One region of the Ruminiclostridium josui JCM 17888 genome, then DNA from elsewhere that is predicted to be linked to it. Evidence: predicted binding sites of a transcription regulator. Region 1 holds the regulator's gene; the other holds the start of a gene.
The links. Region 1 encodes HrcA, which represses chaperone genes, less so after heat shock. Its sites were predicted from a motif close to TGTTAGCACTCNNNNNNNNNGAGTGCTAACA; they were not measured.
Positions count from the first base shown of each region.

Region 2: groES (co-chaperone GroES) is a predicted target of HrcA. The motif match lies at 5,559-5,589, and genes of this name have one in related genera.

Region 1 covers NZ_JAGE01000002.1:182,695-193,120, forward strand. The annotation lists gene yfbR (5'-deoxynucleotidase) at 1-224, shown strand, start outside; gene K412_RS0117415 (aminotransferase class IV) at 311-1,150, shown strand; gene K412_RS0117420 (DUF7847 domain-containing protein) at 1,190-2,059, shown strand; gene hrcA (heat-inducible transcriptional repressor HrcA) at 2,255-3,301, shown strand; gene grpE (nucleotide exchange factor GrpE) at 3,329-3,925, shown strand; gene dnaK (molecular chaperone DnaK) at 3,980-5,824, shown strand; gene dnaJ (molecular chaperone DnaJ) at 5,970-7,109, shown strand; gene prmA (50S ribosomal protein L11 methyltransferase) at 7,148-8,098, shown strand; gene K412_RS0117450 (16S rRNA (uracil(1498)-N(3))-methyltransferase) at 8,080-8,832, shown strand; gene K412_RS0117455 (response regulator) at 8,819-9,190, shown strand; gene K412_RS0117460 (YicC/YloC family endoribonuclease) at 9,409-10,290, shown strand; gene remA (extracellular matrix/biofilm regulator RemA) at 10,307-10,426, shown strand, end outside.
Region 2 covers NZ_JAGE01000001.1:2,272,153-2,282,578, reverse strand. The annotation lists gene lysS (lysine--tRNA ligase) at 1-367, opposite strand, end outside; gene greA (transcription elongation factor GreA) at 502-978, opposite strand; gene K412_RS0110565 (IMP dehydrogenase) at 1,291-2,793, opposite strand; gene K412_RS0110560 (DUF6106 family protein) at 2,908-3,411, opposite strand; gene groL (chaperonin GroEL) at 3,586-5,217, opposite strand; gene groES (co-chaperone GroES) at 5,239-5,523, opposite strand; gene K412_RS0110545 (tetratricopeptide repeat protein) at 5,737-7,161, opposite strand; gene hisIE (bifunctional phosphoribosyl-AMP cyclohydrolase/phosphoribosyl-ATP diphosphatase HisIE) at 7,162-7,797, opposite strand; gene hisF (imidazole glycerol phosphate synthase subunit HisF) at 7,874-8,635, opposite strand; gene hisA (1-(5-phosphoribosyl)-5-[(5-phosphoribosylamino)methylideneamino]imidazole-4-carboxamide isomerase) at 8,657-9,367, opposite strand; gene hisH (imidazole glycerol phosphate synthase subunit HisH) at 9,392-10,000, opposite strand; gene K412_RS0110520 (phosphoribosylaminoimidazolesuccinocarboxamide synthase) at 9,997-10,426, opposite strand, start outside.

The sequences.
Region 1 (10,426 bases):
TCAAAAATCCGGATGATATGAATTGCTGGAAACTTGTAAAGGCTGCTGACAGGATTTCGGCCTATATAAAATGTATTGAAGAATTAAAGGCAGGGAATAACGAATTTAAAAAGGCTAGGGAAACCATTCTGCAAACAATAACCGAAATTGATTTGCCAGAGGTAAAGTATTTTATGGAAAAATTTATACCAAGCTTTAACTTATCCCTTGATGAGATTGATTAATTTGATGAGACTGTTATATAATTAAAGTTATATTGGAAAAATTAATTTAATATATTTTTTAATTCATTATCAAAAGGGGACAAAAAATGACATTCGAAGATAACATAGGTACAAAGTGTATTATAAATGGGGAAATCTTGCCGGCTGAAATGCTGAATAAATATTCAGATGAAAAGTATACGGCTTGCTATGAAGTTATACGTATTATAGATGGAATTCCGCTGTTTTATGATGATCACTTTACACGTCTTAAAAGTTCGGTGCAAAAGATTCAAAATGAATTGGAAATATCAAATAAAGATTTAAGGAATCAAATTACAAAAATATGTGAGGTGAATAATTTAGTTAACTGTAATGTGAAAGTATTGGTGCTTCTTTACGAAAAAGAGCAGATTACGCTACTACACATAAACAAGTTTTACTACCCATCACAAAAGGAGTATGACAGTGGTGTAAAGTGTTGTACCATCAAGCTAAGTAGAAGCAATCCAAATATCAAAATGATAAATATTTCATACAAAGCAGAAATTAAGCGAGTTACAGCAGAAAATGGTGCATTTGAAGTGCTTTTGGTAGATGACAACAATAAAATAACAGAAGGTGGAAAATCTAATGTTTTTTTTGTAAAAGGCGAAAAAATATATACATCTCCCGAAGAATATGTTTTGAAAGGTATTACGAGACAATATATAATTGATGTTTGCGTAAAACTGGGATACGAAGTTATAGAAACATTAATTAGTGTTGATCAGATAAGTAATTTCGATGCTGCTTTTATAACCGGTACATCCATTAACGCAATGCCGATAAAAATAATAGACCAGTATACATTAAATTCATCTGAGAATATTGTAACCCAAAAGGTTATGAAAGGATATAACAGTCTTGTAGCGGCATATATTGAAGGCAATAGCAATAAGAAATAGAGAATGAGCAAATATATATACTAATTTGGGAGGTTAACTATGAGATACCTTGAAAATGCATTTAAGTTTACATTTAAGAACTTTATAATTACGATTCCACTGCTAATAGCTATGGCAATACCGAGTATGATAATGGGCGTGGGTTCCTTAGGATTTTTATTTAATTTTAAGAATTTTGAGCGGATAATTGAACAGATGATGGACAGTAGCGGGTCATTTATACCAACCTATGATATTATCCTTAGCTTGTATGGGCCTACAATGATTATTAGTATGATAATATCATCGGTTTTGACTCTGATTTTATCTATTCTGGTTTATCCAGCAACATACGGAATGATAAATAAAAAGTATGAGACAGGTACGTCAACTCTTAGTGATATGACATCTTCCATGACAAGGTATATAGGAAGATTTGTGCTCTACGGATTATTAAAAATTGCCATCTGGATAGGATTGGTAATTGCTTATATAATACTTATTGCAATCGGTGTGGCAGTAATAGCAGCGGTTTCAAATGTTGCAGGTATATTATTGATAGTACTGTTTACTTTGGCTTTCATAGTTGCTTGTATAGCGTTGACAGTATATACTTCACTATGGTTTACATCAGTTTGTGTGGAGGATACTGATGTATTGACAGGGCTGAAAAATTCATTCCGTTATGTATCAGGCAATTTTTGGACAATATTAGGTATCAGTATTCTTATATCTATATTTGGAATAATAGCCGGGTCAATAGTAGGATTGGTAGTAGGATGGATTCCTATTATTGGAGGAGCTGTATCCTCCATAATATCATATCTTGCCGAATTTATTACAATTGTATTTTTATTTGAAATATACCGTGAAAAATCAGGAAAGTATGCTTGTGTAGAATATTACAAGGAAATGAACGGCGGAGTTTAAAATAACTACTATTTGAAATACTAAGAAAGACCTTGTATCGGAATTTATTATATTTCTGTGCAGGGTCTTTTAGTTTTTAATAATTTATTACCGTATATTACAAGAAAAATACTTGACAAACAAATATGCTAATGTTATTTTTAGTATATAATTAGCACTCAACATTAAAGAGTGCTAACAAGAGGGGTGATTATAATGCTACTTGACGATAGAAAATTGAAAATACTGCAAGCAATCATAGATGATTATATATACTCTGCTGAACCTGTAGGTTCTAGAACTATTGCCAAGAAGCATGAACTTGGTTTAAGTTCAGCTACAATTAGAAATGAGATGGCTGATCTGGAAGAAATGGGACTTTTGGAACAGCCGTATACATCAGCAGGAAGAGTTCCTTCCGACAAAGGGTACAGGCTTTACGTAGATCAGTTGATGAAGATAAATGAATTATCCGAAAGTGAAATAGAGAAAATACGGAATGAAATGAATATTCGGATAAATGAACTTAGCCAGCTTATTAGGACTGCATCGGCGGTTATGTCCAAGTTTACAAAATATACTTCTATGGCGATAACCCCTCATATGAAACAGAGCGTTTTAAAAGCTGTTCAGGTAGTACCTATAGAGCCTGGAAAAGCATTGGTGATTATTGTAACAGATTCTAATATTGTGAGAAATAATCTCATCAGGATACCAGAAAGCGTTACACCTGATTTCTTGATTCAGATTTCAAATATGCTTAACGACCAGTTAAGAGGCTTTACTTTGGAAATGCTAAAATCGGACATATTAAATGAGAAGTTCGAGAAACTGAGTGCGCTGCCTTATGGATTAATTAAGCCTATTCTCGACGGAATTGAGGATTTAATTAGAACAATTGATAAGCCGGAAGTATATTTAGAAGGAGCAACAAATATTCTGAATTTTCCCGAGTTTAAGGAAGTTGATAAGGCCAAGGAGTTTTTGAATATACTGGATGAAAAGAATTTTGTATCTGACCTTCTTACAAGTAATTCAAATAAAAATAATGAGATAATTATTCACATAGGAAATGAGAATGCTGTAGAAGGTATAAAGGATTGTAGTTTGGTTACTGCATCCTATAGTGTAGGTAATCGTGTAATAGGAACCATAGGCATTATTGGACCAACCAGAATGGAGTATTCAAAGGTTGTGGCATCAATGAATTATATAAGGAATAAAATCAATCAGGAGATTCTTAAACTCTTGGATAATGGATAGTATAAATAAGGAGGTAGTATTCAGATAATGAAAAAAGAAAAACATCCTAAGGATGAAAATGAAAACACTAAGGAAATGAATTCTGAAGAAATCAACAAAGGAGAAGAAAATCAGGAAGCATCGAAGACTTCTGATGTGAATGGTGATGAAGCAGTAAATGCGGAAATTCAGGATTTAAAAGCAAAGTTGGAAGAAAAGGCGAAGCAATGTGAAGATTTAAAAAATATGGTTCAGCGTACAGCAGCAGAGTTTGACAACTATAAAAAAAGAACAATCAAGGAAAAGGAAGCTCTTAGCCTTGATATAGCAATAGACACTGTAAATACCTTCCTTCCGGTAGTAGATAACTTGGAAAGAGCTTTAAAAGCCGCAGAAAACACTGAAAGCAATCCATTGAAGGAAGGCGTTGAAATGGTTATGAGACAGTTGAAGGATTGTCTCGACAAATTAGGTGTAGAAGCAATAGAAGCAGTTAATAATCCTTTTGACCCTGAATTACACAATGCCGTTATGCATGAAACCAATGACGAAATTGGTGAGAACATTGTGGTAGAAGAATTTCAAAAAGGTTATACAATGAAGGGAAAAGTAATCAGACATAGTATGGTAAAGGTAGTAAACTAACACAGTAGTTTAAAATAAAAAAGATTATCAAATATATTAAGGAGGATATTATTTATGTCGAAAGTAATTGGTATAGATTTAGGTACCACAAATTCATGTGTAGCAGTTATGGAAGGCGGTGAGCCTGTCGTTATTGCAAATCCGGAAGGAAATAGAACTACCCCTTCTGTTGTTGCATTTTCAAAAACCGGTGAACGTATGATAGGACAGGTTGCAAAAAGACAAGCTATCACTAATCCGGAAAGAACAATTATTTCAATAAAGAGAGATATGGGAACCGACCGTAAGGTTAATATAGATGATAAGAAATATTCACCACAGGAAATATCTTCAATGATTCTTCAAAAGCTTAAGTCTGATGCAGAAGCATATCTTGGTGAAACAGTAACTCAGGCGGTAATTACCGTTCCTGCTTACTTTAGTGATGCTCAGAGACAAGCAACAAAGGATGCCGGTAAAATTGCTGGATTGGAAGTTCTCAGAATTATAAACGAGCCTACGGCAGCAGCATTGGCATACGGCCTTGACAAAGAGCATGACCAGAAAATAATGGTTTATGACTTAGGTGGAGGAACATTCGACGTATCCATACTTGAAATCGGTGACGGTGTATTTGAAGTTCTTGCAACAAACGGTAACAACAAACTTGGCGGAGATGACTTTGACCAAAGAATAATTGATTTCCTTGTTGATACATTTAAAAAAGAAAGCGGAATAGATCTTAAAAACGACAAGATGGCAATGCAGAGATTGAAGGAAGCGGCTGAAAAGGCAAAAATAGAACTTTCCGGTGTGACTTCATCAAATATAAACCTACCATTTATTACTGCTGATGCATCTGGACCAAAACACCTTGATGTAACACTTACAAGAGCAAAATTTGATGAAATAACAGCTGATTTAGTTGAAAATACAATGGGACCAACAAGACAGGCTATGCAGGATGCAGGGCTTACACCAGACAAGATAGACAAAATTCTGTTAGTTGGTGGTTCCACAAGAATTCCTGCAGTTCAGGAAGCAGTTAAAAAATACTTAGGAAAAGAGCCTTTCAAGGGAATTAATCCAGATGAATGTGTTGCTGTTGGTGCAGCAATTCAGGCGGGTGTATTGACAGGTGATGTAACTGGACTTCTTCTTCTTGACGTTACACCGTTATCACTGGGACTTGAAACACTTGGCGGAGTATTCACAAAACTTATTGAAAGAAATACAACTATTCCTACCAAGAAGAGTCAGGTATTCTCCACAGCAGCAGACGGACAGACAAGTGTTGAGATACATGTATTGCAGGGCGAAAGAGAAATGGCTCAATACAACAAGTCTCTTGGAAGATTCCAACTTACAGGTATTCCATCAGCACCAAGAGGTGTACCACAAATAGAAGTTACTTTTGATATAGATGCAAATGGTATAGTTCATGTATCCGCAAAAGACCTTGGAACAGGTAATGAGCAGAATATAACAATAACTGCGTCAACTAATCTGTCTGATGAAGATATAGATAAGGCTGTAAAAGAAGCAGAAAAATATGCGGCTGAAGACAAAAAGCGTAAAGAAGAAATCGATATTAGAAATAATGCAGATTCCTTGGTTTATCAGTCAGAGAAGTCATTAAAAGATCTTGGAGATAAAGTATCTGCTGATGACAAGTCAAAGATTGAAAGCGGAGTAAACAAGGTAAAGGATGCCCTTAAAGGTACTGATGTCGAAGCAATAAAGAAAGCTACCGAAGAATTGCAGCAGTCATTCTATGAAATATCATCAAAAATATATCAACAGACACAAGGAGCACAGGCAGACCCTGGAGCAGCCGGCTTTGGAGGACAACAGGGAGCAGCTGGACAGGATGACAATGTTGTTGATGCAGACTATAAAGTAGTTGACGAGGATAAATAAATATATAATAATGTATAGGGGCTTAAAAGCCCCTATAGCATTAACAGCATAAGGTTTTTATTAAAAACGCCAAAGCTTACATAATACAGCTCTGGCTTATTTTAGGTTGCTGGTTTGCTGTGTAATGAGACAGGAGTTGAATTCGATGGCAGAAAAGAGAGATTATTACGAGGTATTAGGCGTTGATAGGAACGCTAGTGATGCTGAACTAAAAAAAGCATATAGAAATCTTGCGAAAAAGTACCATCCGGACGTCAATCCAGGAGATAAGGCTGCAGAAGCGAAGTTCAAAGAGGTAAATGAGGCCTATGAGGTTCTTAGTGATTCTCAGAAAAGGAGCAGGTATGACCAGTTCGGTCATGCGGGAACAGACCCTAACGGATTTGGTGGTGCAGGAGGCTTCTCTTCAGATTTTGACTTTGGTGGAATAGGAGATATATTTGAAACTTTCTTTGGAGGCTCAGGCTTTGGAGGAAGAAGTAGAACAAGAAGAGGCCCTCAGAAGGGTGCAGACATTAAATATTCTATGGAAATCAGCTTTGAAGAAGCTGCATTTGGTATTGAACGAGAAATAAATGTTAGCAAAATGGAAGTATGCTCCAAATGTTCCGGTTCAGGGGCCAAACCAGGAAGTAATGTAACAACCTGCAGCCGCTGTAACGGAACAGGACAGATTCAAATAAAGCAAAGCACCCCATTCGGACAATTTATAAACACCAAAACATGTGATGCATGTAAAGGTGAAGGAAAGATTATTACAGAGCCTTGTCCTGCATGTAACGGAAAAGGTAGACTCAGAAGTACAAAAAAAATAAAAATAGATATTCCTGCGGGAATAGATGACGGTCAGACCATTTCATTAAGAGGTGGTGGGGATCCGGGAGTAAAAGGAGGTCCAAACGGAGATTTGTATGTAAATATCCATGTAAAACCTCACCCGCTATTTTCCAGACAGGGAAATAATGTTATATGTGATGTACCTATTACATTTACACAAGCAGCATTAGGTGCTGAATTAGAAGTACCTACTCTTGACGGAAAAGTAAAATATACTGTACCTGAAGGAACTCAAACCGGTGCTGTTTTCAGATTAAAGGGCAAAGGAATCCCTTATTTGAGAGGAAATGGTCGTGGAGACCAGTATGTTAAGGTAAATATTGAAGTTCCGAAAAAACTCAATGACAAACAAAAAGCATTGCTGAGGGAATTTGCTGAAATCAGCGGCGATGAATCCCACGAGCAGAGAAAAGGCTTTTTTGACAAAATGAAGGATGCATTTAAATAATTAAGAATTTTACTGCTCATGGAGGCAAAAGTAAATATATGAAATGGTATGAAATACGGATAAGTACTACTGATGAAGCAAGTGATGCGGTTTCCGAAATGCTTACGACAATGGGAGCTGGTGGCGTAGCTATCAAAGACCCTTTTGACATAAAAAAAGAGATATTAAAGCCAAATACTCTGGACTATGCTGATGATGATTTTCTTGAATCATTAGGAGAGGATGTTATTATACAAGCATATTTCCAGAGCGGAAATAATATAGACGAGCTATTGAAGGAAATAAATGACGGCTTGGGAAATATATCCCAATTTTTAAGTATTGGAAAAGGTATAGAGGGATACGGCGAAGTAGATGATGAGGATTGGTCTACAGCTTGGAAAAAGTATTATAAGCCCCTTCAGCTTACAGAAAGAATAGTAATAAAGCCAACATGGGAGGATTACAGTCCCAAAGGTGATGAAATAATAATACAAATGGACCCAGGAATGGCCTTTGGAACAGGTACTCACGAAACCACACAAATGTGCTCTGTGTTGCTTGATAAGTATATGAGAGATGATACAGAGGTTCTTGATATTGGTTGTGGAACAGGTATTCTTTCAATAATAGCAGCGAAGCTGGGTGCAAAAAAAGTTGAAGCTATTGATATAGATGAAGTTGCAGTGAAAGTTGCAAAGGAAAATATCGAGCTAAATCGGGAAATATCAAAAGTATCTGCACATAAGGCTATATTGTCTGATTTAAAGCAGGAAGAACATAAATACGATATAATTGTAGCTAATATAATAGCTAATGTAATTATTGACTTGTCTTCGCTTATACCTTATTATTTAAAAAAGGAATCTTTGATTATTACTTCGGGTATTATTAAAGAAAGGAAACAGGAAGTAATAGACGCATGCGAAAAAAACGGGATGTCACTAATAGAAACTCTTGAAATGGGAGAATGGGTGGCAATGGTGTTTAAATGTCAAGATACTTTGTAGAAGAAGCACAAATAGCTAACGGAAGAATTAACATAATAGGTGAAGACTTTCAGCATTTAAAAAAAGTGTTAAGGGCCCAGATAAAGGATGAAGTAATTGTATGCTGTGGAGGATTTGACTACACAGCTGAAATAGAAAAAATAAATGATAGTTCAATTATATGTGTAATAACGGATATAAATAAAAATTTTACTGAATCACCTTTAAAAGTTACTTTGTACCAGGGATTACCGAAGTCGGACAAGATGGAGTTAATTATACAGAAATGTGTAGAACTTGGAGTTTGGGAAATAGTTCCGGTAATCACAGAACGTTGTGTTTCGAGGATAAATACTGATAAAGATGCAAAAAATAAGCTTGCGAGATGGCAAAAGATAGCAAGAGAGGCATCAAAACAGTGCAATAGGGGAATAATTCCCAATATTCTGTACCCTGTATCTTTTAAAGAAGCCGTTGAAATGGCATCTAAAGCTGAACTGGCAGTTATTCCTTATGAGAAGGAAAGTGCAGTTGGACTTAAAAATATTGTATCCCGGTATCAAGGAATTACCAGTGGAAGTATTATCATTGGTCCTGAAGGAGGGTTTGAAGAAAAAGAAGTCCAAATGGCAGAAGACAGAGGGGTTAAGAAGATATCTCTGGGGCCAAGAATCCTACGCACGGAAACTGCCGGAATGGTAGCTTTATCACTTTTGATGTATGAATTAGGAGATGTGTCTAATGGGAGAACTTAAATTTGTTGTTGTTGATGATGCAGTGTTTATGAGAACATTAATTAAGAGAATGATTGAAGAAAATTCAAACTATCACGTTGTAGGTGAAGGAGCAAATGGCCGTGAAGCTATTGAACAAGCAAAGCGTAATCAACCTGATATAATGACTCTTGATATTACAATGCCAGAGATGGATGGAATTATGGCAATAAAGGGAATATTGGAAGTAAGCCCAGCTACCAAGATAATAATGGTTTCTGCAATGGGACAGCAGGCTATGGTAATAGATGCAATTAAAATGGGAGCTAAAGATTTTATTGTTAAACCCTTTGATAAAACCAGGGTTCAACAGGCAATAGAAAATGTTTTAAATCTCTGATAATATGTCTATTATATAAATGGGGGATAATTCCTCCATTTTATTTTTTATAGGGAATAGTGCAACAAATTAAAAACATTAGTAAATTGAAGAAAATTGATAAAAATATATGAAAAGTAGTAATTTATCCTTTAAATTCTGCAAATATGTGTTATAATACTAAGCGGGATTAATAGTATATTTTGGGTTAAATTTTATCCCAGTAACCGGAGGCATATATGGTTAGAAGTATGACAGGTTTCGGTAGAGGAACCTTTAGTGATAATGGCAAAGAATTTACGGTAGAAATAAAAACTGTAAATCACCGCTATATAGATTTTTATATAAAAATACCGAGACAGATTGGTTATCTTGAGGAAAGAGTCAGAGAAGTAGCTTCTAAAAGTCTTTTTCGCGGTAAAGTTGATATATTTATATCATTTGAAGATCGTTCCGACAATTCCAGAAGTGTGACACTTGATGAGCCATTAGCAAGTGCTTACATACAGGCAGTTGAAAAGCTCAAAGAAAAATATAGCTTGAAGGATGACTTGAGTGTATCGCTTATTTCACGTTTCCCGGATGTTTTAAGAATAGAGAAAAATGAAGATGATGAAGAACATTTGTGGTCTGTTCTTAAAAGAGCATTGGACTTGGCAATAGATTCGCTTCTCCAAATGAGAGAAAAAGAGGGAAATGAATTAAGAAACAGCCTGCTTCAGAAAGCCGATTATATGGAAACCATTATATCAGATATTTCTCAAAGAAGTCCCCAGGTTGTCACTGAATATAAGCAAAAGCTTGAATATAGGATAAAAGAATTATTAAATCAGCAAACTATTGATGAAAACAGGATTGCAATGGAAGTAGCAATATTTGCTGACAGGTGCGGCATAGATGAGGAATTGGTAAGACTGGGAAGTCATTTAACACAGTTAAGAGATATATTAAACATAAAGAAACAGCCTATTGGAAGAAAACTTGATTTTTTGGTTCAGGAAATAAACAGGGAAATAAATACAATCGGCTCAAAATCAAATGACATAATTATTACAAAAAATGTTCTGGAACTAAAAAGTGAAGCAGAAAAAATAAGAGAACAAATTCAGAATATGGAATAGATATCAGGAGGAGTGTATGAAGCTTATAAATATTGGCTTTGGGAATATTGTTTCCGCTAACAGACTCGTGGCAATTGTAAGTCCGGAATCAGCACCGATTAAAAGAATTATTCAGGAAGCAAGGGACAGAGGTATG
Region 2 (10,426 bases), on a different contig from region 1:
TCTCACCCTTTACACCTACTATATCACCTATGTCATATTTTTTAAACATTTCATATGCTTCATCTCCAACTTCGTCTTTTCTGACGTAGAGCTGAATTTTTCCATACCTGTCCTGAAGGTCGCAGAATCCTGCTTTACCCATGCCGCGCTTTGACATTAACCTTCCGGCAATAGATGCTGTCTGACCTTCTTGCGCTTCGAAATTATCAATAATATTCTTAGTTGAGTTTGTTACATCGTACTTTACTATTTTAAAAGGGTCACAGTTTTTATCCTGTAAATCCTTTAGCTTGGCACGTCTTACTCTTAGTATCTCGCTTAAATCCTCTTCACTTTGTTGATTCTCCCGTATATTCTCTTCTGACATTATTTCCTCCTATTTATAAATAAAGTATTTAATGATTTCCTTATAAAAAACAGTTTACATTTTAATTAATGTAAACTGTAAGTATAATTATATATTAATTTTGCTTTTTGTGGCAACACATATTGTATCCATTCTTACTTAGATATCTCTAATATCTTAAATTTTAATACTCCATCAGGAACTTGTACTTCAACCGTTTCACCTTTTGAGTGCCCAATTAACGCTGCCCCTACAGGAGATTCATTTGAAATCTTTGATTTTAATGGATTGGCTTCTGTAGAACCAACAATCAAGTATTCTAGTTCTTCATCAAACTCAATATCATAAATCTTTACCTTTGATCCAAGGCTTACAACATCTGTGTTTACTTCATCTTCATCTATTATTCTGGCATGTTTTAGCATGGATTCAAGTTGTACAATCCTGCCTTCTACTTGTGCCTGTTCGTTTTTTGCTTCATCGTATTCAGAATTTTCAGAAATATCACCAAATGAAAGAGCCTGCTTTATTCTTTCTGCTACTTCTTTTCTTTTAGTTCCTCTTAAAAATTCTAGTTCTTCTTCCAGTTTCTTTAAGCCTTCGTAGGTTAAAACGACTTCTTTTGCTGACATTTGAAGCCCTCTCCTTTACCATTAATTTTTTTCTGCTAGACCAATAATTATTATATAGTATGCAAATTGTCTTTCCTAATATAATATTCAATTTGTTGACTTATATTAATATACATGGAATAAAAAATTAAAATCATGTTCCTGACAGCAGTAAACACTTTAATGTCAGGTTATCTTATTGCTAACTAATTATAGATTACATATATAGTAATGTCAAGAATGTTTTATCCATATTTTTACATATATTTTTTTGGCCTAAACATGAATACTTATATAATTATCTCATTATATCTAAATAATATTATTCATTTATCAGGAAGATAGTTCCTTGTCCTTAAGAATTACATCATGGGCTCCGCCTTCTTTGATACTTGTTGCAGATACCAATGTTATTCTGGCTTTTTTCTGAAGATCTGGCAATGACAAGGCACCACAGTTGCACATTGTAGATTTTATCTTGTAAATAGTAGTATCCAGATTGTCTTTTAATTTACCTGCATATGGAACATATGAATCAACACCTTCTTCAAAGCCAAGCTTTGCTTCTCCTCCCATGTCATATCTCTGCCAGTTTCTTGCACGGTTTGAGCCTTCTCCCCAATATTCCTTAACAAAGTTTCCTCCAACCTTTAACTTTCTGGTTGGGCTTTCGTCAAATCTTGCAAAATATCTACCCAGCATTATAAAATCAGCACCCATTGCAAGCGCAAGTACCATATGATAATCATGTACTATTCCGCCATCAGAGCATATTGGTATATATATTCCGGTTTCTTTCATATATTCGTCTCTTGCTTCTGATACCTCTATAACAGAAGATGCTTGTCCGCGTCCAATACCTTTTTGCTCTCTTGTTATACATATAGAGCCGCCGCCGATACCAACCTTTATAAAATCAGCACCTGCATCCACCAAATACCTGAAACCTTCCTTATCCACTACATTTCCTGCACCGACTTTTACTTCTCCATTATATGTTTCCTTAATCCATTTTATTGTATCGGACTGCCATTCGCTGTATCCATCAGATGAGTCTATACAAAGGATATCTACTCCAGCCTCAACAAGTGCAGCTACTCTTTCCTTGTAATCACGGGTATTTATACCTGCTCCTACTATAAGACTTTTACTTTTGTCCAGCAATTCGTTTGGATTTTCCTTGTGGCTGTCATAGTCTTTTCTGAAAACAAAATACATTAATTTTTGATTGCTGTCTATTATTGGGAGACAGTTTAGTTTATGTTCCCAGATTAGGTCATTTGCATCTTTTAATGATGTTTTTTCATTTCCGTATATTAATTGGGAAAATGGTGTCATAAAGCTGCTTATCTTTTCGTCAAGGGAGGCTCTGCTAAGTCTGTAATCTCTGCTTGTAACTATTCCCAACAGCTTGCCTGTAGGTGTTCCGTCTTCTGTTATAGCTATAGTAGAATGTCCTGTTTTCTGTTTCATTGCCACTACATCTCTAAGTGTATCATCAGGGCGAAGATTGCTGTCGCTTACTACAAATCCAGCTTTATATTTCTTAACCTTCCTTACCATTTCAGCCTGACTTTCTATACTTTGTGAGCCGTATATGAATGATATACCTCCGCACTTTGCCAGCGCTATTGCCATGTTGTTGTCTGATACAGACTGCATTATTGCAGAAGCAACTGGTATATTTAGCTCAAGGGAGGGTTTTTCTCCAACTTTATGCTTTACTAACGGTGTCTTTAGGACAACATTATCCGGTATACATTCCTTTGTACTGAGATTTGGAATTAAGAGGTACTCACTGAAAGTCCTCGAAGGTTCATTGTAATAAAAAGCCATTTTTTTAAATTCCTCCTTATATGACATTTATAAATTATTTAAATATTATAATACTGTATACATTTGTTATTCAAAAAGCAAAGAACAAAATGTCCTTTGCCTTAGGTTTCAAATTTATTCAAAAACCTTTCTGGGAATATACTTTTTGAATGATTCAATCATTTTGGGATGTGGTTCAAAAAATATAAGCATTTTCTCACCGTCTTTGACTGTGGATATAAAGTATACTTCATTTGAATCCATTGATGTTACAGCATTTAAGCGATTTTTGATGTTTTCATAGCTTTGATTGTACTGACCACTTGTCATTTTTGCAACTATCTCAAAATCTTTGCAAGAACCACTAAATACTCTTTTTCTCTTTCTCTGAGCTATTATCATATCTATATCTAAATCACCATTGGTGACAATATATTCATATTCTATGTTTCTATTTCTTATCAGCATATAGCCTAAATATCCAATTGCTACAAGTAATACCGGCATGAAGGTTTGTAAAAATCTCAATGAGCCAATTATCATGATTAACGCTAATCCAATTACAATTGTAGCTGCAATTATTAACGAATCAACAGCAGTTTTTTTGCGTTTTACAATTTTCTCCATAAATATATCCATTTTAAAAGACCCTCCTCATTGGATAGAACAAAGCATTTTTTAAAGCTTGTTAAAATAATAATAAATTAACAAGATAATATCAAGTATTTAGTGAAATTATTTTTAATTTTCCACTTAAACACAAATAGAGGATGACTATTTTGTAGCCATCCTCTATTTTACTTTTTATTATTCTTAGTACATTCCGCCCATTCCACCTGGCATTCCACCTGGCATAGCTGGTGCCTCAGGTTCAGGCTTATCAGCTACAACGCTTTCTGTTGTAAGTACCATTGCTGCTACAGAAGCTGCATTTTGAAGAGCTGATCTTGTAACCTTTGCAGGATCAACTATTCCGTTTTCAATCATATCTATATATCTTTCGTTAAGTGCATCGAATCCGACACCCTTTTCGCTAGATTTAATCTTATCAACTATTACTGAGCCTTCAAGACCCGCATTTGCTGCTATTTGTCTTACAGGTTCTTCAAGAGCTCTTAATATAATCTGAACACCTGTCTTTTCGTCACCTGAAGTTGATTCAAGTAATTTTTCTACTTCTGGAATTACGTTAATTAAGGCTGTTCCACCACCTGCTACTATACCTTCTTCAACTGCCGCTCTTGTTGCAGCTAGAGCGTCTTCAATTCTCAATTTCTTTTCTTTCATTTCAGTTTCAGTTGCAGCACCAACCTGAATAACAGCTACACCACCTGAAAGCTTTGCAAGTCTTTCTTGAAGCTTTTCTCTGTCAAAGTCTGATGTAGTATCTTCTATCTGAGTCTTGATAGAGTTTATTCTGCTCTTTATGTCGTCAGCGCTTCCTGCACCATCAACTATTATTGTATTTTCTTTTTGTACAATTACCTGTCTTGCTTTACCAAGCTGAGTTATTTGAGTTTCCTTGAGTTCAAGACCCAATTCTTCAGTTATAACTTCTCCGCCTGTTAATATAGCTATATCTTGAAGCATAGCTTTTCTTCTGTCACCGAATCCAGGTGCCTTAACAGCTACGCAAGTAAATGTTCCTCTTAATTTATTCAGGATAAGAGTTGTAAGTGCCTCTCCTTCCATATCTTCTGCAATTATGAGAAGTTTCTTTCCTTGTTGAACGATTTGCTCAAGAATTGGAAGTATGTCCTGAATATTTGTTATTTTCTTATCTGTTATAAGGATGTATGGATCATCCAAAACTGCTTCCATCTTATCAGTATCTGTAACCATGTAAGCTGAAAGGTATCCTCTGTCAAACTGCATACCTTCAACTACTTCAAGGTTTGTTCCCATAGATTTTGATTCTTCAACAGTGATAACACCGTCATTTGTTACTTTTTCCATTGCATCAGCAATAAGAGTTCCTATTAATTCCTCATTTGCGGAAATAGTTGCAACTCTTGCGATGTCTTCCTTACCTTTAATTTTACGGCTATTTGCCTTGATTCCTGCAACAGCAGCATCAACAGCCTTCTGCAAACCTTTCTTTAATATCATTGGGTTTGCTCCAGCAGCAACGTTCTTCATACCTTCTCTGATTATTGCCTGTGCAAGTAAAGTTGCTGTAGTAGTACCGTCACCGGCTACATCGTTTGTCTTTGTAGCAACTTCTTTAACTAACTGAGCACCCATATTTTCGAATTTGTCTTCCAGTTCAACTTCTTTTGCTATAGTAACACCATCGTTTGTTATTAATGGTGATCCGAATTTCTTATCTAAAACAACATTTCTTCCCTTTGGTCCAAGTGTAACTTTTACTGTATCAGCTAATTGGTTAACACCTTTTTCAAGTGCGCGTCTAGCTTCTTCACCAAATTTAATTTCCTTTGCCATTTCTCTTACCTCCCGTTATAATTATTCAACAATTGCGAGGATATCGCTCTGTCTCAATATTGTATATTCCTGACCGTCAAATTTTACTTCTGTTCCGGAATATTTGCTGGTAAGTACTTTGTCTCCAACTTTAACTTCCATTTTAACTTCTTTGCCATCTACAACAGTTCCAGGTCCTACTGCAACTATCTCTGCCACTTGTGGCTTTTCCTTTGCACTTCCTGGTAATACGATTCCACTTTTAGTAGTTTCTTCGCTCTCAAGCATTTTTATAACTACTCTATCGCCTAATGGTTTTATCTTCATTGTTTTACCTCCTTGAATATTTAATGCTTGTAAACTGTTAGCACTCACTCCCATCGAGTGCTAATCATATTTATAATATTATATATTGAATAAAATATTATCAAACGCTTTATAGTCATAAATCTATCAATATTTTGCCATTTAGTCCAATCATAGTTTAATTGCTAATTATTTCTTCCAATTACTATGATTTTTTTGCAATATCAAAATTTACTACTTATATTTGATTTTTTTGAGTACTTTATTAAACGCAACAGAAGAAATTCCATACTTTTGTATTAATTCCTCCTTTTCCATTCTAATGAAGTTCTCTTTGCAGTAGATATATTCAATTGCAGCAGAAAGGACAACTATGTCTTTTTCATTATCTGTTAAAAGTTCCCCTGTATGATATATTGCATTATACAATATTTGTATTATTTCCTTTTCGTATTCAGAAACATACATTATTTCCTTATGAAGTACAACACACTCAACAACAGAATTATACTTTTTGGGAATCTTTTTTACAGTTCTTTGTCTTGGTTTAGAGGCATTTTCAAATATTTTTATATACTTGAAAGGGCTATACATGTAATCTTCAGGTTCCCCTATTATTCTGAATATTTCCTTATACTCTTCCAAAACCGATATTTCGGAGGTATCGTCGTACTTTATAAATCCACTGACCTTTTTAATCCAATTTGAAAAGTTTGTATCCAATATACTAATTGATTGCAGATTTTTAAGAATCGAGGTTGCCTTGCTGTAATTTCTTGTTGATATATAGCCTATAAGGAGCAACGAGCATATTAATAAATCGCTGTACTCAACAATATATGTTTCCAGCAAGTTAATCAATTCATTTATTTTATTAAACATTATTAATGTAGTTGCAATACACAAAAGGTCCTTCCTATTGTATATACTTCTATACGGAAGGATCTTTAATAATTTTTCCACTCGGGAATATTTCCGGGTGTGGTATAGATTATATATTTTAAGACTGTTAGCCCAAATGTCATCACTATATATATTGGTAACCGTGGCAATAAAATTTGATGCACGCTTATAGTTTTGCTGTTCCAAAAGTATAAGTATCAGCAGATTACGTGCATCGGTATTCATAGGATTGAATGCTATTGCTTTATATAGCTCACTTACCGCCTCTTCAGTTTTGTTGTTTAAGAGGTTTTTGTGAGCCTTTTTTAGGTTAGTTTGAGACAACTTTAAAAATCTGTTGTCTCCAGCAATGTCATTATACAGTTTCAAATAAAATATCATTTCTGAAACTTCTTCGCTGAATTCACCATCACTCTCAAAATAGATATACTTTTCAAAGTATTCGGCAGCCTTTTTCATGTCACCTAGCTCAAAGCTGTTACAGCCCATACCGAAATAACAATCATGCATTGTAGGGTCATAGTGTAAAAGTATATCCATGAATATCCTGTTGGCTTCTCTTGGCCTTTGCATTTCAGAAAGAAAGCATGCTATGTTAAATTTATACTCCATATTATCAGGACTTAGCTCAGCAGCCTTAACCAAATTTTTGTAAGCGTCGTTTAAATTCCTTTTATTTGCACAACGCAGTCCTTTATAGAAATAAAATTCCGGATTATTCCGATATTCATCGATGCTTAATAAATTATTTTTCACTTATCTTCTTCCTTTTAATTCTCCGTATATGTCCTCAAGAGTGAGGCCTCTTTCTACAAGCAATACCATAAGATGGTACATTAAATCTGATACTTCGTATCTTATTTCTTCTTTAGATTTGTTCTTTGCCGCAATAATAACTTCGGCAGCCTCTTCTCCTACTTTTTTCAAAATCTTGTCCAAACCTTTTGTAAACAGGTAATTAGTATATGAACCTTCTTTAGGATTAACTGTTCTGTCTACTATTACGTTGTAAACCTCATGAAGAATTGCAGCTGTTGGCTTTTCTTCTTCATTTTCTTTCCATTCTCCGTCAACCATTGTTCTGAAAAAACATGTCTTGTTTCCTGTATGGCAAGCAGCATCAATCTGTTCAGCCTCTATTAAAATTGTATCTCCATCACAGTCCAGCTTTATTGACTTAACAAGCTGAAAGTGGCCTGATGTCTCGCCTTTTAGCCAAAGCTTACTGCGATTGCGGCTGTAATAATGAACCTTTCCTGTCTCTATAGTCTTATCAAAGGCTTCCTCGTTCATGTACGCTACCATTAAAACCTCTTTTGTTTTAGCATCCTGAGTAACTACAGGAACAAGACCTTTCTCATCGAATTTAACCGAACTTTTTAAGTTATTCATTATTGAACGCCTCCATACATTTATTTATCATATCAAAAATTTATAGTTTGTACAGCTTTTAACTGTTTTTATTTTTTTAAAGCCTTGTTTCAATACCATTATTTTTTAGGTAACCTTTCAAATCACGAATTTCCATCTCTCTAAAATGGAATAGTGACGCAGCCAATACTGCATCTGCTTTTCCTTCCACAAGAGCATCTTTGAAATGCTCCATTTTTCCTGCTCCGCCGGATGCTATCACAGGAATTTTTACATTTTCGGATATTGTCCTTGTCAGCTCTATATCATATCCGTCTTTTGTTCCGTCCTTGTCCATGCTTGTTAACAGGATTTCACCGGCTCCCAGCTTCTCAGCTTCTATAGCCCATTCAACAGCATCCTTACCAGTGTTCACTCTTCCACCATTGAGATATGTATCCCATCCTGAGCCGTCAGCACGTTTTTTTGCATCTATTGCCAGTACTACACACTGGCTTCCGAATTTCCACGCTGCTTCTGATATCAATTCAGGTCTTTTAAGGGCAGCAGAATTTACACCAACTTTATCGGCTCCGGCTTTCAATATCTGCCGAAAATCCTCTGCTGTCCTGATTCCACCACCTACAGTGAAAGGAATAAATACTTGCTCTGCTACCCTGCTGACAACATCAAGCATTATTGACCTAGCATCTGAAGAAGCAGTAATATCCAGAAAAGTAAGCTCATCCGCACCGGCTTTGTCATAAAATGCAGCCGCTTCCACCGGGTCCCCGGCATCTATTATATTTACAAACTGTACGCCTTTAACAACTCTCCCCGCATGTACATCAAGACAGGGAATTATTCTTTTAGTCAGCATAATTTGCTCCCTTTCTTTTGGTTATATGGCTTCTATTGCTTCTTTTAAATTAACATTTCCGGTGTAAAGGGCTTTCCCTACAATTACTCCGCTTACTCCTGTCTGTTTTAAGTCAACTATATCTGTAAGGTTACTTACTCCACCGGATGCTATTACATTTAATGCAACATTTTCCGCCATTTCCTTCATAGCCTGAAGATTCGGGCCTTTGAGCATACCATCCCTTGAAATATCAGTGTATATAATTGTTTTTGTACCAAGGGATTCAATTTCTCTTGCAAACTCAACAGCTGTAAAATCACTGGTTTTCTCCCAACCGTGAATTGCAACTTTCCCATCCTTTGCATCAATCCCCACAGCTATTTTATCTTTATATTCTTTTAAAGCCTCTATAAGCATTTCACGATTATTCACTGCTGATGTGCCAAGTATAACTCTGCCCAATCCTCCGGACAGGTAAGTTTCAATGGTTTCAATGTTTCTTATTCCTCCACCTGTCTGAACCGGGATTTTCAAAGTTTTTGCTATCTGCATTATAATCTCAGCATTTTCCGACTTTCCTGACCTTGCACCATCCAAATCAACTACATGCAAGTATCTAGCTCCAAAGCTCTCCCATTTTCTTGCCATATCCACAGGGTTGTCTCCGAAAACAGTTACATCACTGTAGCTGCCCTGCTGCAGCCTCACACACTTTCCGTCTATAATATCAATTGCGGGATAAATAATCATAGTAATGTGCCATCCTCCTTGGTACTAAGCTAAAGCAAAATTCTTTAGTATTTCAAGTCCCACATCTCCACTCTTTTCAGGGTGGAACTGTACTCCCATAATATTTCCCTTGCAAACAGCGGCATCAAACCCGATTCCATATTTGCATACTGCGGCAACATCTGAGGTATTTTCAGCAGTCACAAAGTATGAGTGTACAAAATATACATAGCTATTTTGTCGTACTCCGCTAAAAATGCCTTTATTCTGTCTAATATCAAGACTGTTCCAACCCATATGGGGGACTTTTAATCCCATGTCCAAAGGAAATTGGTTTACTGAACCTTTTAACAGGCCCAAGCCTTCCACTTTTTCCCCGCCTTCAGTGCTATAATCAAAAAGCAGCTGCATTCCAAGACATATCCCCAACAAAGGTGTTCCCTTTTGAGCAACCTGCTTTATGACTGATATCATTCCAGTCTTATCAAGACTCTCCATGGCATCAGCAAATGCACCGACACCAGGTAGGACAACCTTGTCAGCTGCAAGTATTTCTCCATGGTCAGAAGATATTTTTGAATCATATCCTATAAAACTGAATGCCTTGTTAACACTGGCGAGATTACCCACGCCATAGTCTATAATAGCTATCATAGCTTATCTCCCTGAAACTTTTTCCCTGTGATTCTCTCGTATGCTTCTATATATTTCTCCTCTGTCTTTCTGATTACTTCCTGTGGAAGCTCAGGTGCAGGAGGCTGTTTGTCCCATGTAATACTTTCAAGGTATTCCCTTAAATATTGCTTGTCAAAACTCTTCTGTGCTCTTCCTGGTTGATATTCATCCATAGCCCAGAATCTTGAAGAATCAGGTGTAAATATTTCGTCACCCACAACCAGTTCTCCATCCAGGATTCCGAATTCAAATTTTGTATCTGCTAATATAAGTCCTTTGGTCTCAGCATGTTTGCTGGCTTTTTCATATAGTTTCAAGCTTGCATCCTTTAGCTTTTGAGCCATTTCTAATCCTATCTTATCACAAAGTACTTCAAAGGACACATTTATATCGTGGCCTTCGGAT